2 regions of the Luteibacter sp. W1I16 genome follow, and region 1 is predicted to be linked to the other one. Evidence: predicted binding sites of a transcription regulator. Region 1 holds the regulator's gene; the other holds the start of a gene.
What was found. Region 1 encodes FliA, which starts transcription of late flagellar genes. Its sites were predicted from a motif close to TAAAGTTTNNCNNNCNNNGGCCGATAA; they were not measured.

Region 1 (7,550 bases):
GCGGCATCGTCGAATCGCTGGCCGAGCATGCGGGTCAGAGCCAGGATCCCGGCGTCCTCGCGGCGGCAGTGCGTGTCACCCTCGGTCGACAGATCGTGCAGGAGATCGCCGGCCTCGGTACGGAAGTGCCTGTCATTACTTTGGCGCCCGAACTGGAGCAGATCCTGTTGCAGTCCCTGCAAGGTGGCGGTCCCGCCGGCGCTGCGGTCGAGCCGGGCCTCGCGGATCGCCTCCAGCAGAGCGTCGCCGATGCGGCGCGCCGCCAGGAAGCGGCGGGTGAACCGGCCGTCCTGCTGGTGTCGCCGGCACTTCGTCCGTGGCTTTCGCGCTTCACCCGGCATGTGGCCCAAAACCTGCATGTACTTGCGTACAACGAGGTTCCGGACAACCGGCGCGTCAAGCTGGTGACGGCCCTCGGGCGATAGGAACGAGATACCGCGCGGGGAATCGCCGTGCGGACCGAACGAATGAAGACAGGATCGAACGCATGAAAATCAAACGATTCGTTGCTCCGGATATGCGCCAGGCCATGCGCCAGGTCCGCGACGAACAGGGTCCGGACGCCGTGATCCTGTCCACGCGCCGGCTGGACGACGGTATCGAGATCATCGCCGCGCTCGATTACGACGAGGCGCTGGTGCGCGAGGCCGGTTTCGGTTTCGACACGCCGGCCCGCGAGGAAGCGCCGATCCGCGCCACGCGCGATGAAGCCGAACGCGCCGCCCGCATCGACCAGGCACGCGCCGCCACCGCCGCCGCCGTGGAGCGCGCCGCGAAGTCGGGCACGCCGCTGAACACCAACGCACCGCAGCGCCAGTCGAGCGCCGCGCTCGCCGCCAGCGTCGCCGACGTGGTCCGCGCCGCCACCGTGGCGCCGGCCAACGATGCCGCCGTGAACGGCGTGCGCGCAGAGATCAACAACCTGCGCGAGATGCTTGAAGTGCAGCTCTCGACCCTCGCCTGGAACCAGATGGACCGCGAGCAGCCGCTGCGTGCCCGCGTGCTGCGCGAGATGACCCGCCTGGGCATCGACGGTGACGTGGCGCGCGCGCTGTGCGCGGAACTGCCTGCCGACATGAACGCCGAGCAGGCGCGCTACCTGCCGCTGGGCATGCTCTCGCGCAACATCCGCACCAGCGGGCGGAATTTCGACACGGTCGGCGGCGGCACCACCGCCCTGGTCGGCACCACGGGCGTGGGCAAGACCACCACCATCGCCAAGCTCGCCGCCCGCGCCGTGCTGCGCCATGGGGCGTCGAACGTCGCCTTGATCAGTGCCGACCAGTACCGCATCGGCGCCGGCGCGCAGCTGGAACATTACGGCCGCCTGCTCGGCGTGCGCGTATTCAACGCGCATGACGCGACGAGCCTGCGCAACGTGCTGATCCAGTTGCGCGGCAAGCACACCGTGCTGGTCGACACGGCCGGTCTCTCCGGCAACGACCCGAAGTTGCAGCAACAGTTCGAGACACTGCGCGCCACCTCGGACGTGCGCGTGTGCCTGGTGCTGGCCGCCAACGCGCAGGCCCAGGCCATCGATAACGCGATCCGCGCCTACGCGCCGCTGGCGCCGCAGAGCGCGGTCCTCACCAAGCTCGATGAGGCCCCGCTGATCGGCGGCGCGCTCTCGGCTCTTATCCGGCACCGGATGCCGCTTGACTACACCACGGATGGGCAGCGCGTGCCCGAGGACATCGCCTCGGCCGACGCGCGCAAGCTGGTCTGCCTCGCGGCCCAGTTGCTCAAGCAGCGCAACGACGAACCGGACGACGCCCTGCTTGCCGAGCGCTTCGGCATCGCGGCGCCGGCCCTGGCCTGATCGCGCAACCACCCTTCCCGGCAACGCAACCGCAAACACTTACGGCAGTGACTTCCTTCATGAGCACACACGTCGATTCCACCCAGGCCGCCGGACTCAACTGGCTCGCCGACCGCCGACCCACCCGAAGCATCGCCGTCGCAGGCGGGAAGGGTGGCGTGGGCAAGACCACGGTGGCGGTCAATCTCGGCATGGCGCTCGCGATGGGCGGCCGTGACGTCGTCCTCCTCGACGCCGACCTCGCCATGGCGAACATCGACGTCCTGCTCGGCCTCCAGCCCACCCGCCACCTCGGGCACATGCTCGGGGGCGAGTGCGGCATCGAGGACCTGATCCTCCAGGCCGCCCACGGCCTGAAGGTGATCCCGGCCACGTCCGGCACGCGCCGCATGGCGCAGCTGCCGAACATCGAGCACGCGGCCGTGATCCGCGCCTTCGATGAGTACCCCCTGCCACCGGAATACCTGATCGTCGACACCGCCGCCGGGATTTCCGACAGCGTGTCGATGTTCGCCGCCGCCTCGGACGAGGTGGTGGTCGTGGTCTGCGACGAGCCCGCTTCCCTGACCGACGCCTATGCGCTGATCAAGGTCATGAGCCGCGAGTTCGACGTGAACCGTTTCCGCATCGTCGCCAACATGGTCCGGCATGCCCAGGAGGGCCGCCAGCTGTTCGAGAAGCTGTCACGGGTGACAAACCGCTTCCTCGACGTGTCCCTGGATTTCATGGGCATGGTTCCGCACGACGAGTACCTGCGCCAGGCCATCCGCCGCCAGTCGGCGGTGGTCGATGCCTGGCCGAGCAGCCGGTCGGCGGTCGGATTCAAGAATCTGGCCAGGTCGGTCGATACATGGGGTGAACCCGAACCCCGGGCACAGGGACGCATCGGCTTTTTCGCCGAACGGTCCCATCTGGGGGGAGGGCTGCCACTGTGAGCGTCGCGACCGAATATCTCGAGATCACGCGTATCCCGGCGGATCAATTAGTCAAGAACCACGCGCCGCTGGTGCGCCGGATCGCCTATCACCTGATGGGCCGGCTGCCGCCAAGCGTGGATGCGAACGACCTCATGCAGGCCGGGATGATCGGACTGCTGGAGGCGGCAAGGAATTACTCGCCGACTCGCGCGGCCAGCTTCGAAACCTATGCGGGCATCCGCATACGTGGCGCCATGCTGGACGAACTGCGCAAGACGGACTGGACCCCGCGCTCCGTCCACCGGAAGTTGCGCGAGGTCGCGGAGGTGACGAGGCAGATCGAGAACGAGACGGGTGGCGACGCCGAAGACGCGGAAGTGATGAAGCGACTGGGCATCGACGCCATGGAGTACAACCAGATCCTGGCCGACGCGGCGAGCGCGCGGTTGCTGAGCCTGACGGCGCCGGAAGGCGACGAAGGCTCCGCGATCGACGTCGCCGACCCGGACGCCTCGGGTCCGGATGGATTGTTCGAGCAGCAAGGCCTGCGTGACGCGCTGGCGCAGTCCATCGATGGATTGCCCGAGCGCGAGAAGCTGGTCATGTCGCTGTACTACGATGAAGAGCTCAACCTGAAGGAAATCGGTGCGGTGCTGGGAGTGAGCGAATCGCGGGTGTGCCAGATCCATGGCCAGGCCCTCATTCGACTCCGCGCACGCATGTCGGGTTGGAAAGACAAGCATTGACGAACGCGCGGTAGCAAGGCGGAGACGAGTTTTGGACAAGAACATGAAGATCCTCGTGGTGGACGATTTCTCCACCATGCGACGCATCGTGAGGAACCTCCTGGTGGAGTTGGGATTCACCAACACCCTCATCCAGGAGGCCGAGGACGGCAACGCGGCGTTGACGCTGCTGCGCGCGCAGCCGTTCGACCTCGTCGTGACCGACTGGAACATGCCGAACATGACAGGCATCGACCTGCTCCGGGCGATTCGCGCGGACGCAGCGCTGAAGGCCATGCCGGTGCTGATGGTCACGGCGGAGAACAACCGCGACCAGATCATCGCGGCGGCGCAGAGCGGCGTGAACGGCTATGTCGTCAAGCCGTTCACCGCGGTCACGCTGAAGGAAAAACTCGACAAGATCTTCGAACGACTCGCCGCGGCCGCGGGCTAAGGGAATCACGATGAACACCATGCTTTCCAGCGGCCACGACGTGGCTCCCGAACTGCGCGCGTTGCTCGACGCCGACGACAGCGTCTCTTTCGAGCAGGCGCTCGACCAATTGCTGCGCACCCGCGAACAGCACCTGTTCATGGCCCTGGGCCACCTCGCCCGCGACCTGCACGAGTCCGCTCGCCGTCTTGCCGCCGATATTTCGCACGATGGCGTGCCGGGCAACATGAGCGACGCGCGCAAGCACCTGCGCGATGTGCTCGAGATGAGTTCGCAAGCCGCGCATCGCACGCTCGATTTCAGCGAGAAGCTGCGTCCGCAAGCCCAGGCGCTGGCCCGTCAGGCCGACGAGGTGCTGGTGCTCGGTCACGCCGACCCTGCGTTCGCGACCCAGGCCACGGCACTGGCCGTGCGCGTGGGCGATTTCGCGCAGAGTTGCGACATCGGCTTCGGCGAGATGGTCGAAGCCCAGTCCTGGCAGGATCTCTCCGGCCAGCGCGTGGCCCAGGTCGAGGCCTTCATGGCCAAGGTGGAATCCTCGCTGGTGGAACTGGTGCGCCTCACGGGCTCGCTGGCGGGCGGCGCCGCGCCGGCCGCCGACAAGGTCAGCCAGGACGAGGTCGATCGCCTCCTCAGCGAATTCGGGTTCTGAGCGCCGTATGAGCGTGGAGCTGGACAACGAGCTGCTCAACGTCTTCCTGATCGAGGCGCGTGAACTGCTGGAGAGCCTGGGCGAACAGCTCGTGGATCTCGAAGCGTCGCCGAACGACATGGAGCTGTTGAACGCGGTCTTCCGCGCGTTCCACACCGTGAAGGGCGGTGCGGGCTTCCTCGGCCTCAACCCGATGGTCGAGCTCTGCCACCGGGGCGAGGACCTGCTCAACGAGGCACGCAACGGCTCGATCGTGCTCGACGCCGGTTTCATGGACGCGCTGCTGGAATCGCTCGACCTCCTCAACGACATGATGCGTGCCGCTGACGGCGGCCTGCCGATCGAACCTGCGCCGCGTTCACTGCTCGACCGCCTCTTGATTCCTGGCCGGGCGGTGTCCGCGCCGCCCGCCGCCTTGACCCTGCCGACCGCGCCGCCCGTGGCGGCACCCGCGCAGGCACGGCCGTACGATCCGATCGAAGATGAATTCGAAGCGATGCTCGATGCCGCGCGCAGCGATCGCGAACCGGCGACCGCGCCTTCGGGCACCATTTCCGATGACGAATTCGAGGCACTTCTCGATTCCCTCTATGGCACCGGCGCCCCTGGCGCCGACGCGACGGCCGATGCGTCTCCGTCCGTTCCGGGCGTGGCCGCGCCCGCCGCCGGTTCCGCACCGGTAGTAGCCGAGGTGCCTGCCGCCCCCGCCGATGGGAACGCGATCAGCGACGACGAGTTCGAAGCCCTGCTCGACAACCTCCATGGCACGGCCGCCCCTGGCGCCGCGAGTGGTTCCGCCGTGGCGACGGCCGCGGCGCCGCCCGCACCGGTCGCGCCGTCCGCGGCTCCGGCCGCCGCCTCGTCCGAGCCTGTCCCGGCAGGTCCCGCGACGCGGGCGGCCGTGAAGGCCGCTCCGGCTGCCGCGGAGAAACGCGGTGCTTCCACCGCCGACACCACCGTCCGCGTCGACACCCACCGCCTCGATGGCCTGGTCGATGCCGCAGGCGAACTGGTGCTCGTGCGCAACCGCCTCACCAGCCTCGCGCCGCGTGGTACGAACGATCCGATGGAACGCGCCATCGGTGAACTCGAGCGCGTGGCGGAAGACCTGCAGAACGCCGTGTTGCGCATGCGCATGCAGCCGGTGGGCAAACTGTTCTCGCGCTTCCCGCGCATCGTTCGCGACCTCGCCCGCCAGCTCGGCAAGGAAATCGAACTGGTGACCGAGGGCGAGGAAACCGATATCGACCGCACGGTGGTGGAGGCCCTGGCCGATCCGCTGGTGCACCTGCTGCGCAACGCGGTGGATCACGGTATCGAGATGCCCGATGCCCGCGCCCGCGAAGGCAAGCCGCGCGCTGGCACCGTTCGTCTCGCTGCCGGCCAGTATGGCGATCGCATCGTCATCACCGTCACTGATGACGGCAAGGGCATGGACCCCGAAGTGCTGCGCCGCAAGGCCGTGGAAAAAGGCCTGATGGACGAGGAGCAAGCCGCGCGCCTCGACGAGCGCGAGTGCTTCGAGATCGTGTTCCGGCCGGGCTTCTCCACCGCCAGCCAGGTCTCGGACATCTCGGGCCGCGGCGTCGGCATGGACGTGGTCAAGACCAAGATCGTCGAACTCGGCGGCACCTTGTCCATCGATTCGCGCGTGGGCCACGGCAGCACCGTGCGCCTGTCGGTGCCGTTGACGCTGGCCATCCTGCGCGTGCTCATGGTCCGCGTCGGCAACCGGCTGCTGTCGCTGCCGTTATCCAACGTGGCCGAAGTGTTCGAGCTCGTTCCTGGCCAGGTCCAGGAACTGGACGGCCGCATCGTCGCGGCGCACCGCCAGCGCGCGCTGCCGCTCGTCGACCTCGGCCGTTGGGCCGGCGCGGCGGGGAAGGGCGGTCACGTGGTCGTGGTGCAGATCGGTCACCAGACGCTCGGCTGCCTCGTCGACGAGGTGCTGGGGCGGGAGGACGTCATGGCCAAGCCGCTCGGGCCGTTCCTGAAGGATGTCCCCGGCGTGGCTGGCGCCACGATCACCGGTGACGGCAGGATATCCCTCGTGCTCGATCTCGCCGGCCTCGCCGACGAGAGTGGCCAGGTATTGCCTTCACTGAGGATGGCGGTCTGACATGGATATCGTGAGCGTCGTCGGCACGATCCTGGCCTTCCTGGTCATCATCGTGGGCACCATCCTGAAGGGGTCGAGCCTCGATGCCCTGTGGAATCCGGCCGCGTTCGTCATCGTTTTCCTCGGCACCTTCGCCGCTTTGCTCGTGCAGACGCCCGGCGCCGTGTTGAAGCGCGCGTGGAGCATGTTGCCCTGGGTCTACCGCCCACCGGACATCGAATCGGAAAACCTCGTCAGCCGTATCGTCGGCTGGAGCGAGATTTCCCGCCGCACCGGCCTGCTGGGGCTGGAGCCTGCGATCGAGCGTGAAACCGACCCCTTCATCCGCAAGGGGTTGCAGCTCCTGGTGGACGGCACCGAGCCGGACGCGATGCGTTCCGTGCTCGAAGTGGAAGTGCTGGCCCGTGAGCACACCGACATCGAGGCGGCCAAGGTGTTCGAGAACGCCGGCGCCTATTCGCCGACCATGGGCATCATCGGCGCCGTGATGGGCCTGATGTCCGTGATGCAGAACCTTGCCGAGCCGAGCAAGCTCGGCCACGGCATCGCCGCCGCCTTCGTCGCGACGATCTACGGCATCGGCCTCGCCAACCTGCTCGCGCTGCCGATGGCTTCGCGTCTCAAGGGCCTGGCCCGCCGCCGTTCGCAGATGCGCGAAATCCTCGTGGAAGGCCTGGTCTCGATCGCGCAGGGCGACAATCCGCGGCACATCGAGAGCAAGCTGCAGGGATTCCTGTCGTGAAGCGGCGGCATCACGAAGAGCACATCAATCACGAACGCTGGGCGATTCCGTACGGCGACCTGATCACCTTGCTGCTCGCGCTGTTCGTGGTGATGTACGCCGTCTCCGCGGTGAATGAAACC
Region 2 (7,550 bases), 2.5 Mb from region 1:
AGAATCGTTTACGTCCGGACTTGTGGCGGTAACGGACACGCGCGGCAGATGGCAGGCCGCAGTAGATACCCTATATAGGTTGGCTGTCTGTCAACTGATCTGGTCGCCCTCGTTACCAGATGGGCAAGGCGAGGGTGAATACATCCTTTCTTACATCGAAGAACTTTCGAGGATCGATCCTTTTCCTTCTAACGACTTGTCAGACGCGTGGTTAGGCCTTGATGTCCTCGCCACGAAGGTAGCCAGAGACTGGATAGAAAAATTTGAAGTGATCGAGAATTTGGGTACCTTTAGTCCAGGCCTTGATGAGGTCCTGCGCGAACGGTTTTGTGAATTTGGGGTCCCGTTCGAGGTTTATCCCGTGAGTCGCGTGAAGCTGTTTGACTGACGAGAGAGAAGGCCTGATCACACCATGATTGACAATGTCTTCAATAGTTTGATGGAGCGTCGACTGGTCAACTGGGAAGTCGTCCGTCGAGGATTGACGGGTGTTCCGGGGCTACCCGACATCCTCTCACCTGACCGCGTCGCAATTTTTTCGAGCGTTAGGTTAGAGGTTGTGGAGTTCGTCAGCCCTTTTCTCACGCATGTTGTCGCGATGGCTACTGAGCCTCGTCTATCGACGAATGAGCTGTTGGCGATGGTCGAGCAGATTTGTGAGCGGACGGGGTCTGATCAGGTGCACGGACTTCGTTGCTGGAGATTGGGGTTCTAACTGAATTGCTGAGAGATCCGGAAGAAGATCCAATGTATGGCTTAATTCGGCTAGATGAGTTCGTTTTGACCTGGAGTGCAGTGGATATTGATTCCTCACTTCCAGGATGGATGGAGCAGCTCCGTGATTGGTTGCAAATCGAGGGGGCGGCACTCCAGGCGATTCAGGAATCTTCTCGGTCGTGAGAACTGACGCCTTTTGCTCGAGGATCTCGAGAAGTTCACGTAAAGTGGGAGGCCTGAAGCGGGGAAGAAATCGATCCGTCGCAGCGCGTCGAGCTAGCGACGTCCCCCCGCCTTCAGTAGCGGTCCGATTTTGAGTCCGGGATTAATGTAACTGTTTCGCGTAAGCAGCGGGAGTCAGTCCGCCGAGTGCTTTCTTCGGTCGCTCCTCGTTGTATTCCCGTCGCCAGTTTTCGATCTCGGTTCGGGCATGCAGAAGGCTGGGAAACCAATGTTCGTTGAGGCATTCATCGCGAAGCCTTCCGTTGAACGACTCGATGTAGGCATTCTGGTTCGGCTTGCCAGGCTCGATCAGTCGCAGCTGCACGCCGCGTTCGTGCGCCCATGCGACCATGGCCTTGCCGCAGAACTCTTTTCCGTTGTCGCTGCGAATGATTTTCGGCAGCCCCCGAGTGACGGCCAGGCGATCCATGACACGCGTTACGCCGATACCTGAGATCGCCCGCTCAATCTCGATGGCGACAGCCTCATGCGTGGCGTCATCGACGATCGTCAGGCATTTCAAGACGCGCCCTTCGGCGGTGCGATCGAAGACAAAATCGATGGACCAAACTTCGTTCGCGGCCGCGGGCCGGAGCAGTGGCTGCCTTTCGGCCGGAGGTACCTTTTTCCTTTTGCGCCGACGCACCTGCAGGTTCGCCTCCTGGTACAGGCGCTCAACTCGCTTGTAATTGACCATCTGTCCGGTCTGGCGGAGCTTGAGGTAGATCATGCCGACGCCGTAGCGTTTATGGCGATTCGCCAGCGCGCAGATCATCTCGCGCAGCTCGACATTGGGGTCGGGCCGCGGTTCGTATCGGTAAGCGCTTGCGCTCATGCCGGCGATCGCCAGCGACCGGCGTTCACTCAGTTCCTTGCCGATCAGATAGCGCACCAGCTCGCGCCGGTCCGGTGCGCTCACCATTTTTTTCGCAGAGCTTCCCTGATGACCTCATTTTCCAGAAGCTGCTCGGCCAGCAGCTTTTTAAGGCGTCCGTTCTCCGACTCCAGGTCCTTCAGCCGCTTGGCCTCGGGCACGCTCATGCCGCCGAACTTGCTTCGCCACAGGTAGTACGAGGCCTCGCTGAAGCCGTGTTTGCGGCACAGATCCTTGATCGGCATGCCGGCCTCGGCTTCACGCAGGAAACCAATGATCTGCTCTTCGGAAAAACGCTTCTTCACGTCCAATCTCCTTCTGGTGGGGGATTGAACTCGAAACCGGGGCGCTACTCAAATCTGGGGGGACGTCGGGGTATCAGTAGCGATTTAATTTCATTTGGACCTCTCTTTGGGATTGAGGCTCAGCAAACGTTTATTCGTCGCCTCGAGAGCCTTGGCCTTACTTACTATGAGGATTTCTTTGACCTCCACGTCGATAAGCCGGGCTGGTGCAATTTTTTAGTCTCGTACGCAGTGTAGTGCTGGATCCTGGGCTGGACTGCTGCTGAAAGCCTGGGCGCCGCGCAGATCCCCCTAAAGCTTTCCCCCACCAAGCCGATAAGCCCATCGAACGACCCCTCGGGCGCTGCCCACCAAGGGTCCCAACGGTACGGACGATGGCGAAGAAATCCTCCAAAGACACGCCCCGCGCCCCGCTCACGCTGGATGCGGACCTGCGCATCGGCAGCGCTCCGGCCCTACGCGAGACGCTGCTGGCCGCCCTGTCGGCGGGGCAGGCGGTCGAGATCGACGCGGCCGGCGTGGCCCAGACGGACACCGCCGCCCTGCAGGTGCTCGCGGCCTTCTCGCGCGATGCGCGTGCCGCGGGCGTTCCCGTGGCCTGGACAGGGGTCAGCGACACCCTCCGCCGTGGCGTGTCCACGCTCGGCCTCGATGCTTTGATTGAACTGCCGGCCCAAGCCGGCGTGAACTGAAGGTGCTCCCATGGCAAAGATTCTTGCGGTAGACGATTCGGCTTCCATGCGCAGCATGGTCGCCTTCACCCTGCGTGGCGCCGGTCACGATGTCGAAGAGGCCGACAATGGCCAGGCGGCCCTGGATTCGGCGGGTAACCACAAGTTCGACCTGATCCTCGCCGACGTGAACATGCCGGTGATGGACGGCATCACGATGGTCCGCGAGATCCGCACGCGTCCGGGTTACAGCGGCGTACCGATCCTCATGCTGACCACCGAGTCCAACCCCGAGAAGAAGATGGAAGGCAAGGCCGCCGGTGCTACCGGCTGGCTGGTGAAGCCGTTCGATCCCGACCAGCTGTTGGCCACCGTGGCCCGCGTGCTCGGTTAATCCGTTCCAAGACGTTCCGGCAATCCAGGGTCCACCCATGTCCAAAGTCGATCTGGCGCAATTCCACAAGGCGTTCCACGAAGAGAGCCTCGACGGTCTCGACGCCATGGAGCAGGCCCTCCTCGCGCTGGACGAGGGCGCCGACGATCCGGAACTGATCAACGTCGTGTTCCGTGCTGCCCATTCGATCAAGGGCGGTGCGGCGACGTTCGGCTTCACCGACGTGGCCGCCTTCACGCACGTGGCGGAAAACCTGATGGACGAGGTCCGCAGTGGCCGCCGTCCGATGGAAAAGGCCGTGGTGGAACTGCTGCTCCGTTCGGGCGACACCGTGCGCGACATGCTGGCGTTGTCGATGGCGGGCCAGCCAGCGGCCACCGCCGAGAGCCAGGCCTTGCTGGCCGAGTTGTCGGCCATGGTGTCCGGTGGCTCCGCCGCGCCCGTGGCCGCGAAGGCTGCTGCACCGGCCGAAGCGATCGAAGGCTGGGACATCGCCTTCCGTCCGTTCGACTACCTGCTGAAGACCGGCAACGACCCGGCGCGCATGTTCCGCGAATTCGCCGCCCTCGGCCCGCTGAGCGTCGAATGCGATGCCAGCAAGCTTCCCTCGTTGGCCGATATGGACGCGTCGTCGTCCTACCTCGGCTGGACGCTCCGCCTCGATGCCGGCGCCAAGCGCACGGCCGTCGAGGGCGTGTTCGACTGGGTGGACGGTGACTGCGACCTCACGCTGACGCCGCGTGTCGCCGCGCCGGCACCGGCCGCCGCCGCACCGGCTGCCGCCGCCGGGCCCCGTGCCGTGCGCGAGCCGGCCGCCAACAGCGAATCCAGCTCGGTCCGCGTCGGTATCGAGAAGATCGACACCCTGATCAACCTCGTCGGCGAACTGGTCATCACGCAGTCGATGCTGAGTCAGTTCCACGACGGTGTGGACGCGTCGCAGCTGGAAATGCTCCGCCATGGCCTCGCCCAACTCGGGCGCCATACGCGTGAGTTGCAGGAAAGCGTCATGAGCATCCGCATGCTGCCGATCAGCACGGTGTTCAACCGTTTCCCGCGCCTGGTCCGCGACCTGGCGCAGAAGCTCGACAAGAAGGTCGTGCTCGACCTCCGTGGCGAGACGACCGAACTGGACAAGACCGTGCTGGAGAAGATCGGCGATCCGCTGGTCCATCTGGTGCGAAATGCCATCGATCACGGCCTGGAAATGCCCTCGAAGCGCCTCGCCTCGAGCAAGGGCGACACCGGCACGCTGCGCATGGAGGCCTTCCATCGTGGCGGCTCCATCGTGGTGGAAGTGGCCGACGACGGCGCCGGTCTGAACCGCGACGCCATCGTGGCCAAGGCCATCCAGCGCGGCATCATCGCCTCGGGCGACGGCATGTCCGACGACGCCGTGGCCGATCTCATCTTCGAGGCGGGTTTCTCCACCGCCGCCACCACCACCGACCTTTCCGGCCGTGGCGTGGGCATGGACGTGGTCCGCCGCAACGTCATGGATCTCGGCGGCACCGTCGGCATCCGCAGCGTGCAGGGCAGTGGCACCACGTTCACGATCACCTTGCCGCTCACCCTCGCGATCATCGACGGCCTCACCGCCGCGGTGGGCGAGGAGACCTATATCGTGCCCTTGGTCTCCATCGTGGAATCCGTGCAGGTGAAGCCGGATGCTGTCCGCAGCGTGGCCGGTGGTGGCGAGCTGTTCCGTTTCCGCGAGCACTGGTTGCCGATCGTCCGCCTGTTCGACGTCTTCGGTTGCGCGGGCCGCCGGCGTGCGCTGGACGAGGGCATCGTGATCGTGGTGGAAGGCGAGGGGACACGTATCGGCCTGTTCGTCGACGAGTTGATCGGGCAGCAGCAGGCGGTGGTGAAGTCGTTGGAGGCCAACTACCGCCGGGTGGCCGGGATTTCCGGTGCGACGATCCTGGCCGATGGCTCGGTCGCGTTGATCGCGGATGTGACGGGGCTGGTTCGCATGCAGGGGCGGCGCAAGGCTGCTTGAGTCGCTGTGCTGGCTGCCTAAGTGGCAGCCATTTAAGAGGGCAGCCCGATGTGGTGGGAGCCGACCCTGTCGGCGATGGGTGCTTGCCCCAGGCTGGTGGGAGCCGACCTTGTCGGCGATGGGTGCTTGCCGTGACCTGGCCCGCTGCCGCGGGATCGCCGACAAGGTCGGCTCCCACCAGAGCAAGGCTCCCACCAGAGCAAAGGTTCGCCCGGAGTGGGCATCCCACCAGAGTCGCCCCTCCGGGCCTCTTGCCAAATCCGGCGTACTTCCCCCTCAAGTCCCTGCGGCAGCGGCCGATACCCCTGGGGAAGGGGTCCCGAACCGCCGATCCGATCCGCCGTGGGAACGACATGAATCAGCAAGCCAGCTACGCCACCGCTACCGATGCGTCCGATGAGGCCGCGCAATACCTCACCGTCAACCTCGGGAACGAGGAATACGGCGTCGATATCCTCGCCGTTCGCGAGATCCGTGGCTGGACACCGGTCACGCGCATTCCGCAGGCACCGTCCTATGTGCTGGGCGTGCTCAACCTGCGCGGCGCCATCGTTCCCGTGCTCGATCTGCGCCTGCGTTTCGGCCTGGCTTCCGAGGAATACACCGCCACCACCGTCTGCGTGATCGTGATGGTCGCCGGGCGTCAGTTCGGCGTCGTGGTCGACGCGGTCTCCGATGTGGTCGACGTGCTGCCGGCGGCGGTTCGCCCGGTCCCCGACATGGGAACCACGGTGGATACCGAATACCTCAAGGGCCTGACCTCCGTCGGCGAGCGCATGGTGCTGCTGCTCGACGTGGATCGCCTGTTGCAACCGCAAGACGCCCAGATGCTCGAGGTCGCCCTGGCCTCGCCGGAAGTGAAAGCCGTCGCCTGAGCCTACGAACGCCGGCGGCCACGGCCAGCCGGTATGTAATGCCCGGTTAGCCTTTGCCGCACTTTGCCGATTGGAATCGTGATGAAGAAGTTCAAGTTCAAAGTTCCCGCCCTGACCGTCCGCGGCCGCCTCTACGGCGTGCTCGGTTTGCTCACGCTCATGCTCCTGGGTGGCGCGGCCGTCGGCCTGGGTGCGATGCACTTCCAGAACGAAGGCATGCGCCAGATCTACGAGGAGGAACTGGTTCCTTCCGAGATGCTGACCCGCATCAACACGAACTCGCTGATGTCCTTCATCGTGCTGGGCGAGGCCGCGGCGAAGGTCGGCAATCCCGACCAGGTGAAGCAGAAGGTCGCCGAGTTCCAGAAGTACCAGGCCGACATGGATGCCACCAAGGCCGAGTTCCTGAAGATTCCGATGTCCGCCGACATCAAGAAGCTCTACGACAAGTGGCAGGCGACGAACGCCGACTACGCCCAGGCGAAGTCGGACATGGTCGACGCGTTGAACCAGGGCGACCAGGGTGCGTCCGACGTACTGGAACTCCAGGTCCGTCCGCTGCTGATGGATCGCCAGAACCAGCTGACCAAGGTGGTCGAAGCCAAGCGTGACGAGGCGGCCGCCATCTACGCCAAGGAGAGCGCGCAGTACAAGACTGTTCGTGCCCTCAGCATCGCGTCGCTCGCCATCGGTCTGTTCGTCTGCCTTCTGATCGCCGTGCTGGTGATCCGCTCGATCATACGCACCCTGGCGCAGACGGTGAACGTCGCGCACGAGATCGCCGAAGGCAAGCTGGGCCACGACATCCAGGTCACCCGCAGCGACGAACTCGGCCAGTTGCAGGCCGCGTTCCGTGCGATGGACGAGCGCCTCAGCGCCATCGTCTCGGAAGTCCGCCATGGCTCCGGTTCGGTCAGCACGGCCGCGCAACAGATTTCGCGCGGCAACGACGACCTCTCGCAGCGCACCCAGGAACAGGCCTCCAGCCTGGAGGAAACCGCCTCGTCGATGGAGGAAATGACCTCCACGGTGAAGCAGAACGCCGAGAACGCCAGCCATGCCAACCAGCTGGCCCGTGGCGCCCGCGAACAGGCCGAGCGCGGTGGCGAGGTCGTCGCGCAGACGGTCGTCGCCATGCGCGAGATCAACAGCTCGAGCAAGAAGATTTCCGACATCGTCAGCCTGATCGACGAGATCGCCTTCCAGACCAACCTGCTGGCGCTCAACGCCGCCGTGGAAGCGGCGCGCGCGGGTGAGCAGGGCCGTGGCTTCGCCGTCGTGGCGACCGAGGTGCGCAACCTCGCCGGCCGTTCGGCGAATGCCGCCAAGGAGATCAAGGGCCTCATCAACGACAGCGCGAGCAAGGTCAAGACCGGTTCCGAGCTGGTCGACCAGTCCGGCAAGGCCCTGGCCGAGATCGTCGAGAGCGTGAAGAAGGTGACCGACATCGTCGCCGAGATCGCCGCCGCCAGTTCGGAGCAGTCGGCAGG

Region 2: QFZ41_RS15790 (chemotaxis protein CheW) is a predicted target of FliA. The motif match lies at 5,462-5,488, and genes of this name have one in related genera.

The regions. Positions count from the first base shown of each region.
Region 1 covers NZ_JBNDJJ010000001.1:1,064,738-1,072,287, reverse strand. Annotated here, with positions in the region: gene flhA (flagellar biosynthesis protein FlhA) at 1-425, shown strand, start outside; gene flhF (flagellar biosynthesis protein FlhF) at 488-1,819, shown strand; gene QFZ41_RS04755 (MinD/ParA family ATP-binding protein) at 1,879-2,754, shown strand; gene QFZ41_RS04750 (RNA polymerase sigma factor FliA) at 2,751-3,482, shown strand; gene cheY (chemotaxis response regulator CheY) at 3,514-3,915, shown strand; gene QFZ41_RS04740 (protein phosphatase CheZ) at 3,926-4,567, shown strand; gene QFZ41_RS04735 (chemotaxis protein CheA) at 4,575-6,686, shown strand; gene QFZ41_RS04730 (flagellar motor protein) at 6,688-7,428, shown strand; gene motD (flagellar motor protein MotD) at 7,425-7,550, shown strand, end outside.
Region 2 covers NZ_JBNDJJ010000001.1:3,595,151-3,602,700, forward strand. Annotated here, with positions in the region: gene QFZ41_RS15765 (hypothetical protein) at 1-388, shown strand, start outside; one part of gene QFZ41_RS15770 (IS3 family transposase) at 1,043-1,860, opposite strand; one part of gene QFZ41_RS15770 (IS3 family transposase) at 1,860-2,118, opposite strand; gene QFZ41_RS15775 (STAS domain-containing protein) at 2,493-2,810, shown strand; gene QFZ41_RS15780 (response regulator) at 2,821-3,183, shown strand; gene QFZ41_RS15785 (chemotaxis protein CheA) at 3,221-5,185, shown strand; gene QFZ41_RS15790 (chemotaxis protein CheW) at 5,539-6,060, shown strand; gene QFZ41_RS15795 (methyl-accepting chemotaxis protein) at 6,142-7,550, shown strand, end outside.